DNA from 2 places in the Streptomyces sp. WG5 genome. Region 1 is predicted to be linked to the other one. Evidence: riboswitches for the same ligand, from Rfam matches in the RefSeq annotation. Region 1 holds a riboswitch; the other holds the start of a gene.

Region 1 (11,114 bases):
GCGCGCCGGAGATGGCGAAGACGAAGATGCCGACCAGGTCGAGCGTGTGCTGGACGGTGGGGCTGAAGAGTTGCTCGTACACCCTTCTATTCTTACCTGCCGATGAGCCCCCGCCTTACAAACGAAGGCGGGGGCTCCTCAGCAGGGCAAGGTTACTTCTCCTTGGCGGGAGGCTCCTCGTCGGCGCCATCGGCACTCTCGGGGCTCTCCGTGCCCTTGGCACCCTTGGCACCCTCGGAGCCCTCCGCACCCTTGGCGCTCTCGGCGCTCTCGGCGCTCTCGGCGCCAGGCTCGTCACCGCTCGCGGCGTCCTCGGAGTGCTCGGAGTCCTCGGCGCCGGCCTCGGCCTCCGCGGCCTCGACCTCCGCGGCCACCGCCGCCGAGGTCGCCGCCGACTCCGCCAGAGCCTTCTCGGACACCAGCTCCGCCGCCTCCTTGGCGTCGGAGAGCAGGACGACGTCCTGCGGGGCCTGGTCCTCGAAGTTCTCCGGGTGGTGGCAGGCGACCTGCTGGCCGGGGCGCAGCTCCTTCAGCGGCGGCTCGGTCGTCGTGCAGATCTGCGTCGCCTTCCAGCACCGGGTGTGGAAGCGGCAGCCGCTCGGCGGGGCGATCGGCGAGGGGACGTCGCCCTTGAGCAGGATCCGCTCGCTCTTGGCCGACTTGCGTGCCGGGTCGGGGATCGGAACCGCCGACATCAGCGCCTTGGTGTACGGGTGCATCGGCGTCTTGTAGAGCAGGTCGCGGTCGGCCAGCTCCATGATCTTGCCGAGGTACATCACCGCGATCCGGTCCGAGACGTGCCGGACGACGGACAGGTCGTGCGCGATGATCACGTACGTCAGGCCCAGCTCCTGCTGGAGGTCGTCGAGGAGGTTGACGACCTGGGCCTGGATCGACACGTCGAGCGCGGAGACCGGCTCGTCGGCCACGACCAGCCTGGGGTTGAGCGCGAGCGCGCGGGCAATGCCGATGCGCTGGCGCTGACCGCCGGAGAACTCGTGCGGGTAGCGGTTGTAGTGCTCGGGGTTGAGACCGACCACCGACAGCAGCCGCTGGACCTCCTTCTTGACCCCGCCCTCGGGCTCGACGCCCTGGAGCTTGAAGGGGGCGCTGACGATCGTGCCGATGGTGTGGCGCGGGTTCAGCGACGAGTACGGGTCCTGGAAGATCATCTGCACGTCGCGGCGCAGCGGACGCATGCCGCCGACCCCGAGGTGGGTGATGTCCTTGCCCTGGAACTCGACCTTGCCGGCGGTCGGCTCGAGCAGCCGGGTGATCAGCCGGCCCATGGTCGACTTGCCGCAGCCCGACTCGCCGACGACGCCGAGGGTCTCACCGGACCTGACCTCGAAGTCGATGCCGTCGACGGCGCGCACCGCGCCGACCTGGCGCTGCAGCAGGCCCTTCTTGATCGGGAAGTGCTTCTGCAGCCCGGTCACCTTCAGCAGGGTCTCGCCGGGGGCGGCGTCCTTGGTGAGGGTGGCGGCCCGGGCGGCCTCGCCCTGTGTGCCGTCGCTCTGCGCAGGAATGGCCACTGCTTCGTCCTTGGCGTTCTCGCTCACAGCTTCGGCGCAATCTCTTCGGTCCAGATACGCTCCCGCTGCTCCTGCGACATGTGGCAGGCGGCCCAGTGCTTGCTGCCGACCTCGGCCAGCTCGGGGCGGACCGTGCGGGTGACGTCGTCCTTGGGCACGTCGGCGTACGGGCAGCGCGGGTTGAAGGCGCAGCCGGACGGCAGGTTGATCAGCGAGGGCGGGGAGCCCTTGACCGGGATGAGGCGCTCCTGCTGGTCGCGGTCGAGCCGCGGCATCGAGCCGAGCAGGCCCCAGGTGTAGGGGTGCCGGGGCTCGTAGAACACCTTCTCCGCCGGGCCCCGCTCGACGCACCGGCCGCCGTACATCACCAGGAGGTCGTCGGCCAGCTCGGCGACGACGCCCAGGTCGTGGGTGATGACGATGACCGCGGAGCCGAACTCCTTCTGCAGGTCCCGGATGAGGTCGAGGATCTGCGCCTGGACGGTCACGTCCAGGGCGGTGGTCGGCTCGTCCGCGATGAGCAGCTCGGGGTTGTTGACCAGCGACATCGCGATCATCGCGCGCTGGCGCATGCCGCCGGAGAACTCGTGCGGGTAACTGTCCACCCGCTTGTCCGGCTGCGGGATGCCGACGCGGTCGAGCATCTCGACCGCGCGGCGCTTGGCGGTCTTCTTGTCCACGTCGTGGTGGATGCGGTACGCCTCCACGATCTGCTGCCCGATCGTGTAGTACGGGTGCAGGGCGGACAGCGGGTCCTGGAAGATCATCGCCATCTCGCGGCCGCGCAGCTTGCGCACGTGGTCCGGGTCGGCGGAGAGCAGCTCGGTGCCGTCCAGCCAGATCTCACCCGAGATCCGGGCCTTGCGCTTGCCGTACTGGCCGGCGGTGTGCAGGCCCATGATGCCGAGCGAGGTCACCGACTTGCCCGAGCCGGACTCGCCCACGATGCCGAGGGTCTTGCCCCGCTCCAGCTGGAAGCTGAGCCCGTCGACGGACTTGACCAGGCCGTCGTCGGTCGGGAAGTGCACCTTCAGGTCGCGTACTTCCAGGAAGGCGCTCGGCGCGGGCGAGGTGCCGGTGGGCTCGCCCACGGCTGCTCCGCTCTTGCTGAGTTCGGTCATGCGAGCCTCACTCGGGGGTCGATCACGGCGTACAGGATGTCCACCACGAGGTTGGCGATCAGCACCGCGAGGGAAGTGATCAGGACGACGCCCAGGATGAAGGGCAGGTCCTGGGTCTTGATGGCGTCCAGCACCTTCTGGCCGAGGCCGGGGAGGCTGAACGTGGTCTCGGTCAGGATCGCGCCGCCCATGAGGGCGCCGAGGTCCATGCCGAGCATGGTGAGCAGCGGGGTCAGGGTCGACCGCATGGCGTGCTTGCGGATGACGACCGGCTCCCTGAGGCCCTTGGCACGCGCGGTGCGGATGTAGTCCTCGCCGAGGATCTCCATCATGGTGGCCCGGGTGATCCGGGCGTACATCGCGGCGTACAGGAAGGCCAGGGTGACCCAGGGCAGGATCATGCCGCCGAGCCAGCCGGTGAGGCTGTCCTCCAGGGGCACGAACTCACCGTCGATCCAGCCCAGGCCGTAGGAGAAGACCGCCAGGCTGACCAGGCCGGTGAAGTAGATGGGGAGGGAGACGCCCGCCAGCGCGACGATCATCGCGCCGCGGTCCCACAGGGTGCCCCGCTTGAGCGCGGAGAGCACACCGGCGGCGAGGCCGAAGATCAGCCACAGGACGGCCGCACCGAGCGCGAGAGCCAGGGTCACCGGGAAACGCTCGGTCAGCACCGGCCACACGGACTGCTCGGTGCGGAAGGAGTAGCCGAAGCACGGCGCGGCGCAGTTGGTGACGTCACCGCCGGCCGCGTAGGTGCGGCCCACGAAGATGCCCTTGAAGAACTCCCAGGCCTGGACGAAGACCGGGTCGGACAGACCCAGCTTCTGTCGCACTCCCTCGACGGCGGCGGGGTCCGCCTGCTTGCCCACGAAGCTCAGGGCGACGTCGACGCCCGCCCACTTGGGGACGAGGAAGAAGATGCCGAAGACCACCAGGATGATGACCACGAGCATCACTGCGGCGGCGAACAGCCGCCTGATGAGATAAGCGAGCACGGGTTGCGGCCCGCTGCGGACCAGGGCCGCCGGAGATCGTCCGGCGGCCCGCGGTCACGCCGCGCCGGCCTTCACCTGCCTTTCGTGCCGTACGGCGGGTGTACCGGTTACTTCGAGGACTTCAGGCCGAGGTTGACGAAGTCGTACATACCGCTGTAGCCGTCGGTCGTGTACACGTTCGCCAGTCGGTTGGAGCGCCAGTTGATGAACTTCTCGAAGACGAAGGGCAGGTAGTACGCGCCCTCCATCACCTTGTGGTTGATCTCCGTGGCGATCTTGGCCTTGCCCGCGTCGTCCAGCTCGGTCAGGTAGTCCGCGAACAGACCGTCGATGGCCTTGTCCTTGATCATCGCGAAGTTGTTGTTCGCGCTCTCGAGGATGTAGTCGCTGTGCCACAGCGGCAGACCGTAGCCCTGCACGGACGGGAAGTCCGGGCCCCAGCCCATGATGATGATGCCGTAGCCCTTCTTCTGGACGTTGGCGGGGGCACCGATGACGCTGGCGTACTGCGAACCGTCGTACTGGTCGATCTCGACGTCGATGCCGACCTTCTTCAGCGACGCCTGGAGCGACTCGGCGGTGGCCACCTCGACCGGCTTGTTGTTGCGGACCGCGATGGTGGTCTTGAAGCCGTTCGGCTGGCCGCAGGCCTTCAGCTCTTCCTTGGCCTTGGCGACGTTGCCCTTCTTGTTCTCACCGGCCATGCCGTACGGGTCGTACTTCTGGCCCTCGGAGCCCGGGACGGACGGCGGCAGCATGTTGGTGCCGATGTCGCCACCGGCGACCGGGCCGCCGCGCGCGGTCTGCAGCGAGACGTGGTCGGCCCCGTAGAGCACGGCCTTGCGGCAGTGGACGTTGTCGAACGGCTTCACGTTCTGCGGGAAGGACGCGTACCGGATGTAACCCGAGACCGGGTTGTCCAGGTTGCCCTTGTGCTCCTGCAGGGCGGTGGTGCGGCCCTGCGGGGACAGACCGGTCTGGGCCAGGTCCAGGTCGTAGTCGCCGGCGATCAGGCGGGCGTCCAGGTCGTTGGCGTTGGAGAAGAACTTGATCGTGATCTTGTCCGGGTACGCCTTGCGGACCGGGTCCGACTCCTGCTTCCACTCGGTGTTGCGGACCAGGGTGAGGTCCTTGCCCGGGTTGTAGGACTCGAACTTGTACGGGCCCGAGGAGAACGGGCGCAGGCCGTACTTGGACTTGGTGTCCTTGTCCTGGCGGACCGGGGACGCCGAGGTCAGCGCCAGCATCTCCTCGAAGTCCGAGTTGGCCTGCGGCAGCTTGAAGACGATGGTCTTGTCGTCGGGGGTCTCGATCGCCTTCAGACCGAGCTTGTCCTTCGACGGGTCCTTGTAGGGACCGGGGTACTCACCCTTGGGGTCCAGGACGTCCTTCAGGTAGACCGGACCGCCGGACAGCACGTCCTGGGCCCAGACGCGCTCGATGCCGTACTTGACGTCCTTGGAGGTGATCGGCTTGCCGTCCTCCCAGGTGACGCCCTCACGCAGGGTGTACGTGTAGGTCTTACCGTCGTCCGAGACCTTGGCGAGCCCGGTGGCGAGGTCGGGGGTGACCTGCGCTCCGGCGGCGCCCGGCTCCGTCTTGTTCGTGACGAGCTGGCGGCTGTAGTAGCGGGAGAAGTTCCACATGAAGCCGTAGTAACCGCGCGTGGTGTCCCACGAGTCGGCGTCCTGCGTGCTCGCGAACTTCAGCGTGCCGCCCTTCTTGGCCTCGGAGGCCTGAAGGACCTTGTTGTTGGCCGCGTCGAACTTGGCCGCGCCGTTCTTCGAGCCGCCGCCGCTGCTGTCGTCTCCGCCGCCGCCGCACGCCGCCGTGGTCAGCAGCGCGGCGACCACTGCGGCAGCGGCCAAAGCCTGCTTGCGCCGCCCTGAGGTGCGTTGGGTAGTCACGATCTCGGATCCTCCGGATTAGATGAGAGACCCCGTGCAGGTGCCACGGGTCGCTTGCCGGTACGGCAGGTCAGCGGGAGCCCTTCGGGTCCAGCGCGTCACGCACGCCGTCGCCGAAGAGGTTGAAGGCAAGAACGGTGATGAAGATCGCCACACCGGGAACCACCATGTACATGGGATCCGACTTGTAGTAGTCGATCGCGCTCGAGAGCATCTGCCCCCAGGACGAGGTGGGCGGCTTGACGCCCACGCCCAGGAAGCTGAGCGCCGCCTCGGTGAGGATGTTGGTGGGGATCATCATCGTGGTGTACACGATGATCGGCGCCACCAGGTTGGGCAGCAGTTCCTTGAACAGGATGTAGAACCGTCCGGCTCCCAGGGACCGGGCCGCCTCGACGTACTCGCGTTCACGCATCGAGAGCGTCTGGCCGCGGACCACACGGCCGATGTAGGGCCAGCCGAAGAAGCCGATGACCAGGATCATCATGAGCAGTCGCACGCCCGTGCCGCTCAGTCCCAGCATGTTGTCGGGCATGACGGAGACCAGCGCGATGATGAACAGCAGCTGCGGGAAGGCCAGCAGGCCGTCCATGATCCGGCTGATGAGGGCGTCGACCCAGCCGCCGAAGAAGCCGGCCAGGACACCCAGGACGGTGCCGATGACCACGGCGACCATCGCGGACAGGAAGCCGACGAGCAGCGAGATCCGGGCACCGTGGACGATGCGGGCGAAGACGTCGCGGCCGTTGACCGGTTCGACGCCCAGCCAGTGCTCGCCGCTGATCCCGCCCAGGGACCCCGTGGGGGTGCCGAACAGCGGGTCGATCTTGTCCTCGTTGAAGGCGTTGGGCTCCTGCCCGTAGAGGGAGGTGATCAGGGGTGCGAGCACCGCGATCACGATGAGGGCGAGTACCACGACGCCGCCCGTCAGGGCCAGCTTGTCCCGTTTCAGGCGCTCCCAGGCGATCCGGCCCAGGGAACGTCCCTGTACCGCCTTGGCGTCGGCGCCGGCAACCGCCGCTTCCTCGGCAGCACTTGGGGCCGCTTCCGCGGTCGGCTCGTGCAATGGTGCCGTCATCTGGCAGGGACCCCTCTCAACCGGCGGTAGCCGGCCCGCACTTGCCGCTGTAGCGGCGTGATCAGTCCGTCGTACACAGGGGCAGGCAATCACCCCTCGTTTCGGGAGTCTTCAACGCTTTGGCGATCTGTAGCCAGACTTGAAGGGGAATGGATGCGCAACCGTGATGCTGTTTGAGGTGTTCCGTTATCCGGACACTGGGTAACGGGGGCCGGACGCGGACGAGTTGGGGCATCGAGGACGAGACGGGACCTTACGCCCTCGTCTACGCGCGAAGATCTCCCCCGGCACCGGCGGAACCGGCCCCGCGACGGTCAGTACCGTCCCCCGGCCGGAGGGTATCCGTACCCGCCCGCCGGCGCCTGGGCGGGGGCGGCCACGTGGGCCTCGCGGTCGTAGAACGGGCGGGCGTGGGCACGTAGCCACATGGCGACCGGATCGTGGGCGTCGGTCATCGCCACCGTCGACACCGGCAGCCCGTCCGGCACCGCGCCGACGGACTGCTGCATCATCGCGCGCACCGCGTCGACGGCCGGCGGGGAGGTGTCGTACACGTCGAGACCGATGGCGAGGTACGGCGCGCCCAGCGCCGGCTGCACCCAGGCGCGGCGCAGCGCGCGGACCGCCGGGGTGCGGTGGGCGTTCTGGGCGAGCAGGGCGTAGAACTGGGGGACCTCGATGGCCGGTTCGGACAGGCGCAGGGGGCCCGCCGGCTGGCGGTCCAGGCCGGAGGCGATGCGGCGCAGGTCGAGCCACGGGATGCCGACACCGCCGCCGGGGGCGTGCGGGTTGAGCCACAGGCCGTAGTGGTCCGGGTAGAGGGCGCGGGCCACTTCCAGGCCGTCGACCACTTCGTACGACCGGTTCCAGCCGCTGGCCGACAGTTCCTGGGCGGAGGTCACGCAGGGCGCGTAGCCGTAGCCGTCGACCTCCATGTTCCCGTACTGGGCGTCGGGGGAGCCGGCCTGGCCGTGCCAGAGCAGCATCCAGATCTGGCCGGATGTGGGGGTGGCGAGCGCGCGCAGCAGGGCCTCGTAGGCGTCGTAGCGCCCGGGCGTCACCTGGCGCAGCATGTGCTCGACCTGTCCGGTCGTGGTGCCGCTGGCGCTCACGCGTATCGCCCCTTCGAGAAGTTCCCCGGTCGTGGAACCAGCTTAAGGCTCCGCGGACAGGGGGCGGCCATGAGCTCGGGCGCGCTGTCCGCCGACGGGTGCGGGTTCGGTTGCGGCTCGTCGCACCCCTGCGGCGGAGCCGCACATCGGTACGGCTAGCGCCGCACGCACGTCCTCCTCGGCGGCGCTCACACGTCGCGGTCGTAGAAGGGGCGGACATGGGTCCGCATCCAGTCGCAGACCGGGTCCTGGGCCGCCTCCAGGAGGACCAGGTTGACCTGGCACTTCAGGGGAGCCCTGGTCAGGGCCCGGCCCAGGGCGTCCAGGGGGAGGGCGCGGGCGTCACCCTCCCAGTGGGTGAGTTCGACGCCGACGAACATGACGGGGTCGGCGGTCTCGACGGCGGCCATGCAGCGGCGGGCGGTGCGGACGACACCGATCGCGGTGAACTCGGCGGAGGCGGCGGCCAGGAAGTCCACCGGGTCGTCCTGCCAGTCCGGTTCGAAGAGGCGGACCCGGCCGCCGGACGCGGGCCCGTCCAGCGGGGTGCGGCCGGCCCGGCACAGCTCGGCCACCGCCGGCGGCGGCAGCGGGATGCCGACCGTGCCGTCCGGGTTGACGGCGATGCCGACCTGAGGGGGGAGGCCGCGGGCGAACTCCGCGGCGGGGGCGACGGTGTACGCCATCTGCGCGCCGGCCACCTGGCGGAGCTGCTCCTCGGAGCTGAAGACCGGTACGTAGGCCTGGCCGTCGATCTCCAGGGAGGGCAGGTCGAGGGGGCCGCTGTGCGGGCCGCCGCCGTTCGGCAGGGGTATCCACAGGAAGCTGCGGCCGAGCACCTCCACGATCCGGCCGCCGGCGCCCGGCACTCCGAGCGAGGCGGACAGCACCTCCTCCAGCTCGTTGCCGGGCCACCCGCCGTGCGGGTGGTGCGCCTGTGCCGGGACGTCCATCTGCCTACCTACCGCCTGCCTGGTACCGCTGCTGTGACGGAAAGGCTAACCCGTTCGGCCCCGCGGCCCTACGGTGCGTCACCCGGTGAAGGCGATACGGCGGAGCGTGTTCGCCGCCGCCCGGTCCAGGAGGACCGCCGAGGTGCAGCCGGCGGGCAGGGTGCCCTCGGTCACCGCGCGCAGCAGGCGGGTGTTGGCCGCGCGGTGCCGCAGGAACGCGTACCGCGACACGCCCCGGCCGCGCTCGCGCTGGCCGGCCAGGGCCTCGTCGGCCTCGACGTCGAGCAGCAGCAGGTGGAGCGTGCCGTCGCGGCGGCGGGCCTCGCGGGCCAGCCAGCCGCGCACCCAGGCCTGGGTGCCGCAGTCGTGCACGACGACGCCCTCGCCGGAGCGCAGGGCCCTGCGCAGTCCGGCGTAGTGGGCGAGGCGGACGAGGGGGCGGTAGAGCCCGTACGGCACGAAGCGCGGCATGCGTCGGTCCCAGCGGTCCCGGGTGTCCTGGGAGTCGATGCGCAGTCCGCGCACGGTGCGCTCCATCAGCGTGGACTTCCCGCTGCCGGGCAGGCCGGTGATCACCACCAGGTCCCGGGGTCCGAAGAGCAGGGCGTGCGGGCTGTGGCCGTCCCGGTCCCGCAGGTCGCGGACGACCGGTGCGGGCAGTTCGGCGCACGCCTGGGGTGCCGGGGCGACGGGCTGCTCTGGCAGCGCGAGACCGGAGGTGGTGGCGTACGCCGTGGTCCTGTTCACCGTGATCGTCCTCCCCTGGGGCGGTTCACGAGTTCCCATCCCCGTCGAGTGTAAAGAGAAGGTAATGCGCAGGTCTCGCGTTTTCGTGCGCTGACTGCCACAAGCCGGTTACAGATATCGGTCTGCCCACGGGTCGGCGGGGCGTGCAATGATGGCGGCGCCAACTGCATACCGGCCGTTTGAATCCGCGCGGGAGAGTCCCCGGCCGTCGCCGGGGCGCCGAAGGAGCAAGTCCCTCCCTTGAATCTCTCAGGCCCCGTTACCGCGCGGGCGAGGCACATCTGAAAAGCGGGCGCCGTTCGACGGCTGCCCCACCCAAGGTGCAAGTCCCGGCCACCGCGCTCCGGTGGCCGTGACGAACCTCTCAGGTTCCGATGACAGATGGGGAGGACCGACCTCGCCACGTCCTGTCCTGGGAGACGAACGACCGATGAGCAGTACCGAACTCCGCCGTACCGCGCTCGATGCCACGCATCGGGCGCTGGGCGCGACGATGACCGACTTCGCCGGCTGGGACATGCCCCTGCGCTACGGCTCCGAGCGGGACGAGCACGTCGCGGTGCGCACCCGGGCCGGACTCTTCGACCTCTCCCACATGGGCGAGATCACGGTCACCGGCCCCCAGGCCGCCGATCTGCTGGACTTCGCGCTGGTCGGCAACATCGGCAGCGTGAAGCCGGGCCGCGCCCGCTACACCATGATCTGCCGCGAGGACGGCGGCATCCTGGACGACCTGATCGTCTACCGGCTGGGCGAGACCGAGGCCGCTCCTTCTCACTACATGGTGGTCGCCAACGCCTCCAACGCCCAGGTGGTGCTGGACGCGCTGACCGAGCGCTCGGCCGGCTTCGACGCCGAGGTGCGCGACGACCGCGACGCCTACGCGCTGCTCGCCGTGCAGGGCCCCGAGTCCCCGGCGATCCTCGCCTCGCTGACCGACGCCGACCTGGACGGCCTGAAGTACTACGCCGGTCTTCCCGGCACCGTGGCCGGCGTCCCGGCGCTCATCGCGCGCACCGGCTACACCGGCGAGGACGGCTTCGAGCTGTTCGTGAAGCCGGAGCACGCCGTCGGGCTGTGGCAGGCGCTGACCCGGGCGGGCGAGGGCGCCGGGCTGGTCCCGTGCGGACTGTCCTGCCGGGACACGCTCCGCCTGGAGGCGGGCATGCCGCTGTACGGGCACGAGCTGTCGACCGCGCTGACGCCCTTCGACGCCGGGCTCGGCCGGGTGGTGAAGTTCGAGAAGGAGGGCGACTTCGTGGGGCGCGCCGCGCTGACCGAGGCCGCCTCCCGGGCCGAGCAGAACCCGCCCCGCGTCCTGGTCGGCCTGGTCGCCGAGGGCCGCCGGGTGCCGCGCGCCGGGTACCAGGTCGTCGCCGGCGGCGGCGAGGTCGTCGGCGAGGTCACCTCCGGGGCGCCGTCCCCGACGCTGGGCAAGCCGATCGCCATGGCGTACGTCGACCCCGCGCACGCGGCACCCGGCACCGCGGGTGTGGGCGTGGACATCCGGGGCAGCCACGAGCCGTACGAGGTCGTCGCGCTGCCGTTCTACAAGCGGCAGAAGTAGACACCCGGGCGGACGGCGGCGTCCTCGTCGCCCCGCGCGTGTCCTCGTCGCCCCGAGCGTGTCCTCGCTGCTCACCAGCGGTTTCAGCAGCCCCCTCAC
Region 2 (11,114 bases), on a different contig from region 1:
CGGTGTGCCGCTGGCCTGGCTGCTGGCCCGCACGGAGTTCCCCGGCCGGGGCTTCGTGCGCGCCCTGGTGACGCTGCCCCTGGTGCTGCCCCCGGTGGTGGGCGGCGTGGCGCTCCTGCTGGCGTTCGGGCGCAACGGCGTCGTCGGGCGGTGGCTGGACGCGTGGTTCGGGATCACGCTGCCGTTCACGACGACGGGTGTGATCCTCGCGGAGACGTTCGTGGCGATGCCGTTCCTGGTGATCAGCGTGGAGGGCACCCTGCGCGCCGCCGACCCGCGCTTCGAGGAGGCCGCCACGACGCTGGGCGCGTCGCGCTTCACGGCGTTCCGCCGGGTCACGTTGCCGCTGATCGCGCCGGGCGTCGCGGCGGGGGCCGTCCTGGCGTGGGCACGGGCGCTGGGCGAGTTCGGGGCGACGATCACGTTCGCGGGCAACTTCCCGGGCCGCACCCAGACCATGCCGCTGGCGGTGTATCTCGCCCTGCAGAACGACCCGGCGGCGGCGATCGCCCTCAGCCTGGTGCTGCTGGTCGTCTCCATCGCCGTATTGGCCGGGCTCCGGGACCGCTGGATGAGGGCATCATGACCGGCACCGACGAACCGGCCACCACAACGGAACCCACCGGCGGACGCACCCCGGGCGCCGGCCTCGACGCCCGCCTCGTCGTGGACCGCGGCACCTTCCACCTGGACGTCGCGCTGACCGCCGCGCCCGGCGACGTCGTCGCCCTGCTCGGTCCCAACGGCGCCGGCAAGACCACCGCCCTGCGCGCGCTCGCCGGCCTGGCCCCGCTCACCGACGGTCACCTCTGCCTCGACGGTGCCGCTCTGGACCGCACGCCGCCCGAGTCCCGCCCGGTCGGCGTGGTCTTCCAGGACTACCTGCTCTTCCCCCACCTGACCGCGCTCGACAACGTGGCATTCGGGCCGCGCTGCCGGGGCGCCAGCAAGGCCGAGGCCCGGGCGCAGGCCGCCGTTTGGCTGGACCGCATGGGTCTCGCCGGCCACGCGGGGGCCAAACCACGCCGCCTCTCCGGCGGCCAGGCCCAGCGCGTCGCACTCGCCCGCGCCCTGGCCACCAACCCCCGGCTGCTGCTCCTGGACGAGCCCCTCGCGGCACTGGACGCCCGGACCCGCCTGGAGGTCCGCGCCCAGCTCCGCCGCCACCTGACCGAGTTCGAGGCCGTCGCCGTGCTCGTCACCCACGACCCGCTGGACGCCATGGTGCTCGCCGACCGGCTCGTCGTCGTCGAGCAGGGCAGGGTCGTCCAGCAGGGCGGCCCCGCCGACATCGCCCGCCGGCCCCGCACGGACTACATCGCCCGGTTGGTCGGCCTGAACCTGTACCGCGGCCGGGCCGACGGCCACACCGTGCGGCTCGACGCCGGTCCCGTCATCACCACCACCGAGGACCTCTCCGGGCCGGTCTTCGTGGCGTTCCCACCGGGCGCCGTGACCCTGTACGGGCAACGCCCCACCGGCTCCAGCGCCCGCAACCTGTGGCGCTGCGAGGTCGCGGGCCTGGAGACCCACGGCGACCAGATCCGCGTGGACCTCACCGGCGGACTCCCGCTCGCCGCCGACCTCACCACGGTCGCCGCGGCCGAGCTCGGCCTCCACCCGGGCGCGCCGGTGTGGGCGACGGTCAAGGCGACGCAGACCCACGCATACCCGGCATAGCTCCTCCGCCGGGCTACGGTGCCTCCATGAGCCTGAGCATCCGCAACCAGCTCCCCGGCACCGTCACCGCCGTCACCCCGGGCGAGGCCATGGCGACGGTCCGGGTCCGCCTCGTGGGCGGCCAGGACCTCACCGCGGCGATCACCCGGGAGGCCGCCGAGGACCTCTCCCTCGCCGCGGGCACCGCCGTCCGCGCCCTGGTGAAGGCGACGGAGGTGTCGGTGGCGACCGGCCGTGTCGAGGGCCTGTCCATCCGCAACCGGCTGCCCGGCACGGTCACCGCACTCACCACCGGCGACGCGATGGCCTCCGTGCGGGTCGCCGTGGAGGGCGCCGAACTGACCGCGGTGATCACCAAGGAGGCCGCCGACGACCTGGGCCTGTCCGTGGGGGTCCCCGTGGTCGCGCTGGTCAAGTCGACGGAGGTGTCGCTCACGACCGTGTGAGACACGGCGAGAGGCTCCGTGCGGCCCGGGACCGGACCTGCACGGAGCCTCTCCCGTACGGGCGGGCTCAGTCCTCGTACGCGTCCAGCGGCGGGCAGGAGCAGACGAGGTTCCGGTCACCGTAGGCCTGGTCGATGCGGCGCACCGGCGGCCAGTACTTGTCGGCGGCGGTCACCCCGGCCGGGAAGACGGCCTCCTCACGCGTGTACGCGTGGTCCCAGTCTCCGCCCAGCGCACCGGCGGTGTGCGGGGCGCCCCGCAGCGGGTTGTCCTCCGCGGACCAGGCGCCGGAGCCGACCTTCTCGATCTCCGCGCGGATGGCGATCATCGCCTCGCAGAACCGGTCCAGCTCGGCGAGGTCCTCGGACTCGGTCGGCTCGATCATCAGCGTGCCGGCCACCGGGAACGACATCGTCGGCGCGTGGAAGCCGTAGTCGATCAGCCGCTTGGCGACGTCGTCGACGCTCACGCCGGTCGCCTTGGTCAGCGGGCGCAGGTCGATGATGCACTCGTGCGCGACCAGCCCGTCCGGGCCGGTGTACAGCACCGGGAAGTGCGGCTCCAGGCGCTTGGCGATGTAGTTGGCGGACAGCACGGCCACCTGCGTGGCCCGCTTGAGCCCCTCGCCGCCCATCAGCCGGACGTACGACCACGAGATCGGCAGGATGCCGGCCGAGCCCCACGGCGCCGCCGAGATCGGACCGACGCCCGTCTGCGGACCGGCCGCGGGCTGCAGCGGGTGGTTGGGCAGGTACGGCGCCAGGTGCGACCGTACGGCCACGGGGCCGACGCCGGGACCGCCGCCGCCGTGCGGGATGCAGAACGTCTTGTGCAGGTTCAGGTGCGAGACGTCACCGCCGAAGTGGCCGGGCTTGGCGAGGCCGACCAGGGCGTTGAGGTTGGCGCCGTCCACGTAGACCTGGCCGCCGGCGTCGTGGACCTGGGCGCAGATGTCGGCGACGTGCTCCTCGAAGACGCCGTGTGTGGAGGGGTACGTGATCATCAGCACGGACAGCTCGTCGCGGTGCTTCTCGATCTTGGCGCGCAGGTCCTCGACGTCGATCTCGCCGTCCTCGGCGGTCTTGACGACGACGACCTTCATGCCGGCCATGACCGCGCTGGCGGCGTTGGTGCCGTGCGCGGAGGACGGGATGAGGCAGACGGTGCGCTGCTCGTCGCCGTTGGCGCGGTGGTAGGCGCGTACGGCGAGCAGGCCGGCGAACTCGCCCTGCGACCCGGCGTTCGGCTGGAGCGAGACCTTGTCGTACCCGGTGACCTCGGCGAGCCGCTCCTCCAGCTCACGGATGAGCGTGAGGTAGCCCTGCGCCTGCTCGGCCGGCGCGAAGGGGTGCAGGGCACCGAACTCCGGCCACGTCACCGGCTCCATCTCGGTGGTCGCGTTGAGCTTCATGGTGCAGGAGCCCAGCGGGATCATGCCGCGGTCCAGCGCGTAGTCACGGTCGGCGAGGCGGCGCAGGTAGCGCAGCATGGCCGTCTCGGAGCGGTACTGGTGGAAGACGGGGTGGGACAGGAAGTCGTCGGTGCGCAGCCGGGCCTCGGGCAGCGTCTCCTCGGCCGCCGCGTCCAGCGCCTCGATGTCGCCATCGACGCCGAAGGCGTTCCACACGCCGCCGGCCTGGGCGCGCGTGGTGGTCTCGTCGCAGGCGAACGACACGTGGTCGGCGTCGACGAGGCGCAGGTTGATGCCGTTCTCGCGGGCGGCGTGGACGACCTCGGCGGCCCGGCCGGGCACCCGCGTGGTGACCGTGTCGAAGTAGGCGCCGTGCACGATCTCGACGCCGCCGGCCGCGAGCCCGGCGGCGATGACCGTGGCGTACCGGTGGGTGCGGCGCGCGATGGCCCGCAGCCCCTCCGGCCCGTGGTACACGGCGTACATGCCGGCCATGACGGCGAGCAGCACCTGCGCGGTGCAGATGTTGCTGGTGGCCTTCTCACGGCGGATGTGCTGCTCGCGGGTCTGCAGGGCGAGGCGGTACGCCTTGTTGCCGTCGGCGTCCACGGAGACGCCGACGAGACGGCCGGGCAGGCTGCGCGCGAACTTCTCGTGCACGGCCATGTAGCCGGCGTGCGGTCCGCCGAAGCCCATCGGCACGCCGAAGCGCTGCGTCGTGCCGATGGCGATGTCCGCACCCAGCTCGCCGGGCGAGGTGAGCAGGGTGAGGGCGAGCAGGTCGGCGGCGACGGTGACGAGCGCGCCGAGCTCGTGCGCCCGGTCGATCACCGGCTTGATGTCGCGCACGGCACCGGAGGCACCCGGGTACTGGATCAGGACGCCGTTGATCTCCCGCTCCGCGACCTCGGCCGGGATGCCCTCGCCGAGGTCGGCGACGACGACCTCGACGCCGGTCGGCTCGGCGCGGGTCCGTATCACGGCGATGGTCTGCGGAAGGGCGTCCGCGTCGACCAGGAAGAGGCCCTTCTTGTTCTTGCCCATGCGCCGGGAGAGCGCCATGGCCTCGGCGGCGGCGGTGCCCTCGTCGAGCAGCGAGGCACCGGAGGTCGGCAGGCCGGTGAGCTCGGCCACCATGGTCTGGAAGTTCAGCAGGGCCTCGAGCCGTCCCTGGGAGATCTCCGGCTGGTAAGGCGTGTACGCGGTGTACCAGGCCGGGTTCTCCATGACGTTGCGCAGGATGACCGGCGGGGTGAAGGTGCCGTGGTAACCGAGGCCGATCATGGAGTCGAGGACCTGGTTGCGGTCGGCCAGGGAGCGCAGCTCGGCCAGCACCTCGGCCTCGGAGCGCGCTCCGGGCAGGTCCAGCGCGTCGGCGTTCTTGATCACATCCGGCACTGCTGCGGCCGTCAGCTCGTCGAGCGAACCGTAGCCGACCTGCGCGAGCATCTTGGCCCGGGCCTCATGGTCGGGGCCGATGTGGCGCTGCTCGAACGGCGCTGCCTGTTCGAGCTCGGAGAGCGGAGTGCGAGGGGCGGTCATTGCGGAGGCCTCCTGGTCTGACGACCTTCGAGGGGCACCACGGCGCGGGTACCCGGACGGCCTCCCCCTCTGTCATCTCGACCTGAGAGCTTCACCGGGGGCCCGAGGGCTCTCCCGGCTTTCACCGTCGGTGAGGGCGGAAGCCGTTGACTCCGCCCTGCTTTCCAGAGTGACCTCGTCCGTGCGGTACGTGAGCCTGAGAGATTCCGGGGAGGATTTGCTCCTTCGGCGCCTCCGGTGGGGACCGGAGGACTCTCCCGCACGGGGTCAGCAGCCGTTTGCCAGCGTACCAGCGAGGTCACCGCACGGACTTCGAGTGGCCGACCGGCCACATGTGCTCTTTTGTAGTACTTACGGATGATTCGGCGGCTGGTGTACGAGCCCAGTGCGACCCAATGGAGGGCCCCGTGCGTACCGACATCGACCCGCGCAATCTGATCGGCCGCAAGGCGTTCGACTGCAACGGCACCCGGATCGGCACTGTCGACGAGGTCTATCTCGACGACGCCACCGGGGTCCCCGAGTGGGCCGCCATACGCACCGGCCTGTTCAGCAGGGACGCCTTCGTGCCCCTGGAGCCGAGCGAGCTGGTCGAGGGCACCCTGCGCGTGCCCTTCGACCGGGCTCTGATCAAGGAGGCTCCCGACTTCGGCGTCGGCCGCCATCTCTCGCCGGAACAGGAACTCCAGCTCTACCACCACTACGGTCTCGACGTCGCCGCTCCTCCCCCGCTCCCCGACCACGACTTCGGAAGGCTGGCGGGCCAAGGCAAGGAGGAGAGCTGACGGCCCGGCCCCACCGCGGTCTGCCGCCCGCCCGGGCCGGTCCGCAGGACCATGGCGCAGACACGGGCTCCGACCGCCTTGTCCGCAGCCCGCAGGACATCAGGAGCATCGCACCGGCCCGGACGTCGCTCGCCGACGCCCTCCTCCGTCTTCCCTTCCCTCTTCCGGCCGGGTCCCCCGGGCTCCCCTCGCCGGTGCCGCTCAGACGCCGTCACGTCACGTCAGGCCCTGGCCGGCGGCAGGATGCGCGGACCCCGTCGGGCCGGTCTGCGCGTCGGTGCCCGCAGCGAGGTCCGGGCCGTCCTCCGCGCCCGCCGGCCCTGACGCCCCGGGTCTTCGCGGCACGGGCGCGACCAGCGGCAGCGGATCCGCCGGTGTCAGGTCCGGGTCGTCCACCGGGAAGGTCCGTACCCGGCCGGTCCCCGAGTAGGGCGTCTCGAACCGCACGGTGACCCTCCCCAGTCCGCTGCCCTGCACCCACCCGTGCCCGTACTCCGTGTGCCGCACGTCGTGCCCCGCCGGCCACCGGCGCTCGGCGGGGGCCGGCCGGTGCTCCGCGGCGGGCTCCGGATCGGGTTCCTCGGCGGGCTCGTCGGCCCGGTCCCCCGCCGCCTGCGCGAAGAGGTCCTCCTGCGTGTAGTCGGCGAGCCCGCTGACGCCGACCCCGAGCAGCCGCACGCCGCCCGTGGTGTCCACCGAGTCCAGCAGCCGGGCCGCGGCCTCCCGCACCACTCCCGGATCGTCCGTGGGCCCCCGGAAGGTCTCGGAGCGCGTCAGCGTGGAGAAGTCGTACCTGCGCACCTTGAGCACGACGGTCCGCCCGGACAGCCCGGAAGCGCGCAGCCGCCGTACGCACCGGTCGGCCAGCCGCCCGACTTCCACACCGACCCGCAACCGGTCGTGGATGTCCACGTCGTAGGTGTCCTCGACGGACACCGACTTCGTCTCCCGCTCGGCCACCACGGGCCGCTCGTCACGGGCCAGGGCCATGGCGTACAGGGCATGCCCGTGCGCCTTCCCCAGCAGGCGCACGAGCTCGTCCTCCCCCGCCTCGGCGATCTCACCGACCGTGGTGATCCCGGCCCGCCGCAGGTGGTCTCCCGTGGCCGGTCCCACACCGGGCAGCGTCCGCACCGTCATCGGCTCCAGCATCGCCCGCTCGGTCCCCGGCGGGATCAGTACCAACCCGTCGGGTTTGGCTTCCTCCGAGGCGATCTTGGCGAGCATCTTGGAGGCGGCGAGCCCCACGGATCCGGTGAGGCCGGTGACGGTGCGGATGTCCGTGCGCAGCTTCGCGCCGGCCAGCCGGGCCGACTCCGCGTCCCAGGCCGTCCCGCCGGCCTCCAGGTCCACGAAGGCCTCGTCCAGGCTCAGCGGCTCGACCAGTGGCGACAGCGCACGCAGCAGCCGCATCACCTGCTCGCTGATCGACCGGTAGAGCTCGAAGCGCGGGACGAGGTACGCGGCGTTGGGTGCCAGCCGCCGGGCCTGGCCCATGGGCATCGCCGAGTGCACGCCGAAGACCCTCGCCTCGTACGAGCAGGTGGCGACCACACCTCGTGGGCCGAGGCCGCCCACGACCACGGCCTTCCCGCGCAGACTCGGCTTGGACGCCTGCTCCACCGAGGCGAAGAAGGCATCCATGTCGAGATGCAGGATCGTGGGCGCGGTTCTCACATCTCCGATGCTGCCCTACGCCACTGACAACGCCCCGCCCGGCTGCCCGTACCCCGCCCGCGTGGGGCGGTGTCAGACCGCCCGGTTGCGCCGCCGCGCCAGCTCGTCCGCCGGATTGTGCCCGACCAGGGTCTCCCCCGTGTCGATCCGCTCCCCGTGCAGCTGGGACAGCGCGCTCTCGACGTCCCGCCACACCACGCCGACGGCGATGCCGAAGATGCCCTGCCCGCCCTGGAGCAGGGCGTGCACCTCGTCGGGCGAGGTGCACTCGTAGACCGTGGCGCCGTCGCTCATCAGCGTCATCCGCTCCAGGTCACGAAAGCCGCGTTCCCTGAGATGCTGGACGGCGGTGCGGATGTTCTGCAGTGACACCCCGGTGTCGAGGAAGCGCTTGACGATCTTCAGCACGACCACGTCGCGGAAGCTGTACAGACGCTGCGTCCCGGACCCGTGTGCGGGCCGCACGGAGGGCTCGACGAGGCCCGTGCGAGCCCAGTAGTCGAGCTGCCGGTAGGTGATACCGGCGGCCGCGCAGGCCGTCGGGCCGCGATAGCCGATCTGCTCGGACGCCATGGACGTCGCCCCTCCGCTGCTCGGCACGGCAGCCGGTCGCTGCGGAACGCCCTCGGCCGCGCCACCGTGGTGGGGATACCCCCCGCCCGCGCGGAGCCGAGATTTCGGGGGAGGGTACGGACCGCTTGCCCCAAGGCTGTGCCCGGGGCCACCCCCAGCCGTACCGTCGCCGCTGATTCTCACGCCGACCTCCGTCCTTGACCTGCCTCCTCGACGGTAGGCAGTCACCACGGGTGCGTCAACGATCGCCACACTCGGCACGCCGAGTGATAATCACCCTACGAGTGGTTTCGCGTGCCCCACCGCGGGGAAAGGCTAGCCGAATGTGCCCGGAGGAGGGCCTTACGGGCGCCCTGGAACGCCTCGGCCCTCGCGCCTCACTGGTTGCTGGTCCCGAAGTCCTCGGGCGAGATCTGGTCGAGGAACTCGCGGAACTTCTCGACCTCGTCCTCCTGCTCGTCCGGGATGGCGATACCGGCGTCGTCGAGCACCGTGTCGCTGCCGAAGATCGGTGTTCCGGTGCGCAGGGCCAGCGCTATGGCGTCGGACGGCCTGGCACTCACCTCGACCCCGCTCGCGAAGACCAGCTCGGCGTAGAAGACCCCGTCCCGCAGGTCGGTGATGCGCACTTCGGTGAGCTCCTGGCCGACGGCTTCCAGCACGTCCTTGAACAGGTCGTGGGTCAGCGGGCGTGCGGGGGCCATGCCCTGCTGGGCGAAGGCGATCGCCGTCGCCTCCCCCGGCCCGATCCAGATGGGGAGGTAGCGGTCGCCTCCCACCTCGCGCAGCAGCACGATCGGCTGGTTGGAGGGCATCTCGACCCGGACACCTACGACATCGAGCTCGTTCACACAGCAACCCTAGGCCGTGCCCGGGACATTTGGGTAGTCGGGCCGGGATCGGGTGCGCGTTACGGGTTCCCGAGCAGGCCGGCTTCAGGGCAGCCGCACGCCGAGGGCGGACTGCACCAGTGCCGCGTGCAGCTTCACCGCAAGCCCCGCCAGCTCCTTGGTGCGGGCTTCCGCGTGTGCTCTGGTCTGGGGGTTGCGGTGGCGCTTCAGCGGCGCCACCACCTGGTCCACGAGCCCGGCCTCCCGGTCCGCGGCGGCCTTCATCACCCGCAGGTGCCGCGGCTCGATCCCGAACTTCCCCAGCTGGACCACCAGCGACGCCACGGTGACCACCTCGGCGTCGTACCCCCCGTCGGGCAGCGGGGCGAGAAGCCCGTACGACTCCCACTCCTGCAGCTCCTGCTCGCCGATTCCGGCCGCGGCGAGCAGCTCCTCCCGCCCGATCCGGGCCGCCACGGGTCCCTCGGCGATCTCCGGCACGGACTCCCCGTCCCGCTGTCGGGTCAGCGTCGGCAGCGGCACGGCCTCACCGCGTTCCATGGCGTCCAGGTGCTCGCGGATCACCTTCAGCGGCAGGTAGTGGTCCCGCTGCATGCGCAGCACCTGGCCGAGGCGCTCGACGTCGTGGGCGCTGAACTTGCGGTACCCGGCAGGGGTCCGCCGCGGCTCCACGAGGCCCTCCGACTCCAGGAAACGGATCTTGGAGATGGTGACGTCGGGGAACTCGTCACGCAGTGCGTTCAGCACCGTGCCGATGCTCATCAGCCCACTGTCCGTGGCGGCGGCGCCGTTCCCGGCACCGCCGCTCGGTGTTCGAAGCATGGACCTTCCCTGGAGGTTCCCCGGGCGGATGCCCGGGGGCGGTCAGTAGCCCCGCTGGCTCGCGTAGAAGACCAGCCGGTACTTGCCGATCTGCACCTCGTCACCGTTCGACAGGGCGACCTGGTCGATTCGCTCGCGGTTGACGTACGTGCCGTTCAGGCTGCCGACGTCGGCCACCGTGAACGAGCCGTCCGGACTGCGGCGGAACTCCACGTGGCGGCGCGAGACCGTCACGTCGTCCAGGAAGATGTCGCTCTGCGGATGACGTCCGGCGGTGGTCAGCTCGCCATCGAGCAGGAAGCGGCTGCCGGAGTTCGGACCACGGCGCACGACGAGGAGCGCCGACCCGAGCGGCAGGGCGTCGACGGCCGCCTGCGCCTCGGGAGAGAGCGCCGGCATCGCCGTCTGGCCGGTGACCTCCGCGTCGTACGCTTCCAGGCCGGAGATGGAGATCGTGGAGGTCGTCTCGGACGCACGCTCCGGAACCGCCCCGGCCCGCAGCGGTGCCCCGCAGTTGGAGCAGAAGCGGCTGTTCTCCGCGTTGCGGTTGCCGCACCTCGTACACACCAGGGCCGACATGGACGGATCCTCCTGCCGCGGCTGGCCCGCCGGAACGTTCGCCCCGTACGGACCGGGGCCGAACCCTCCACCCGTACCTGAGGTCGACGGTTGCCCGAAACCTATGCCGCTGGACTGTGCAGGGTCAACAGACGGCGCGCCGTAACCACCCGGCGTGTCACCGCCCGGACCAGCCACCTGGTCCCGGTACATCGGACGCCGACCCTCTGCGTCAGGCTGTGCGCGATGGCGGGCGGTCGCGTTGTCGCTGCCCTCTCGCGCGCTCTTGCCGAACAACTTCGCAAACAACTTCACGGGCGATTCCCCTTGACCGAAACAGACCCGCCCGTGGGGCAGGACGAACCCTGACTGAACGTACTGGCCGACCCGGACACCTTCACAACGTCCGTCTCCACCAGACAGTTTCCACCACGCACCACCCAATCGGTGCGCCGACCCCCCGCAACCTCATGCCCTCGCCGGACGCCGCCCATGCACCGCCGGTTCACTCGGAGGACGACCGAGCGTAGTCAGGCCGCTTCGCCACTCGCAAGGCGTCCACGACGATCTTGCCGGACCGCTCAACAGTAACGGTGGCCTGTTCCTTCTCCAGAGTCTGCACCACGCCTCCAGGAATGTTGAGAGCCGGTTCGAGGTCCTGCGGCTTGCCGATGACCTGAAAACGATAGGGCGCGTTGATCTTGTTCCCGTCGACGCTCACGGACTTGTCGGAATCCGTGAGGTACGTGCCGGCGACGACCCGCACACC

The links. Region 1 has a riboswitch for glycine ahead of gcvT (glycine cleavage system aminomethyltransferase GcvT). Riboswitches for the same ligand answer to the same signal wherever they lie in the genome.
Region 2: another riboswitch for glycine. It lies ahead of gcvP (aminomethyl-transferring glycine dehydrogenase); the one in region 1 lies ahead of gcvT (glycine cleavage system aminomethyltransferase GcvT).

The regions. Positions count from the first base shown of each region.
Region 1 covers NZ_JBNGGC010000024.1:43,835-54,948, reverse strand. Annotated here, with positions in the region: gene ACP4IX_RS24270 (trimeric intracellular cation channel family protein) at 1-82, opposite strand, end outside; gene ACP4IX_RS24265 (ABC transporter ATP-binding protein) at 153-1,535, opposite strand; gene ACP4IX_RS24260 (ABC transporter ATP-binding protein) at 1,559-2,656, opposite strand; gene ACP4IX_RS24255 (ABC transporter permease) at 2,653-3,651, opposite strand; gene ACP4IX_RS24250 (ABC transporter substrate-binding protein) at 3,759-5,558, opposite strand; gene ACP4IX_RS24245 (ABC transporter permease) at 5,629-6,636, opposite strand; gene ACP4IX_RS24240 (enhanced serine sensitivity protein SseB C-terminal domain-containing protein) at 6,951-7,748, opposite strand; gene ACP4IX_RS24235 (enhanced serine sensitivity protein SseB) at 7,937-8,701, opposite strand; gene ACP4IX_RS24230 (AAA family ATPase) at 8,780-9,448, opposite strand; glycine riboswitch at 9,629-9,723, shown strand; glycine riboswitch at 9,724-9,839, shown strand; gene gcvT (glycine cleavage system aminomethyltransferase GcvT) at 9,879-11,015, shown strand.
Region 2 covers NZ_JBNGGC010000019.1:149,802-160,915, forward strand. Annotated here, with positions in the region: gene ACP4IX_RS21755 (ABC transporter permease) at 1-586, shown strand, start outside; gene ACP4IX_RS21760 (ABC transporter ATP-binding protein) at 583-1,680, shown strand; gene ACP4IX_RS21765 (TOBE domain-containing protein) at 1,707-2,126, shown strand; gene gcvP (aminomethyl-transferring glycine dehydrogenase) at 2,194-5,079, opposite strand; glycine riboswitch at 5,254-5,349, opposite strand; gene ACP4IX_RS21775 (PRC-barrel domain-containing protein) at 5,487-5,864, shown strand; gene ACP4IX_RS21780 (DNA polymerase IV) at 6,081-7,541, opposite strand; gene ACP4IX_RS21785 (MerR family transcriptional regulator) at 7,614-8,297, opposite strand; gene ACP4IX_RS21790 (bifunctional nuclease family protein) at 8,492-8,965, opposite strand; gene ACP4IX_RS21795 (MerR family transcriptional regulator) at 9,050-9,787, opposite strand; gene ACP4IX_RS21800 (FHA domain-containing protein) at 9,830-10,789, opposite strand; gene ACP4IX_RS21805 (DUF881 domain-containing protein) at 10,851-11,114, opposite strand, start outside.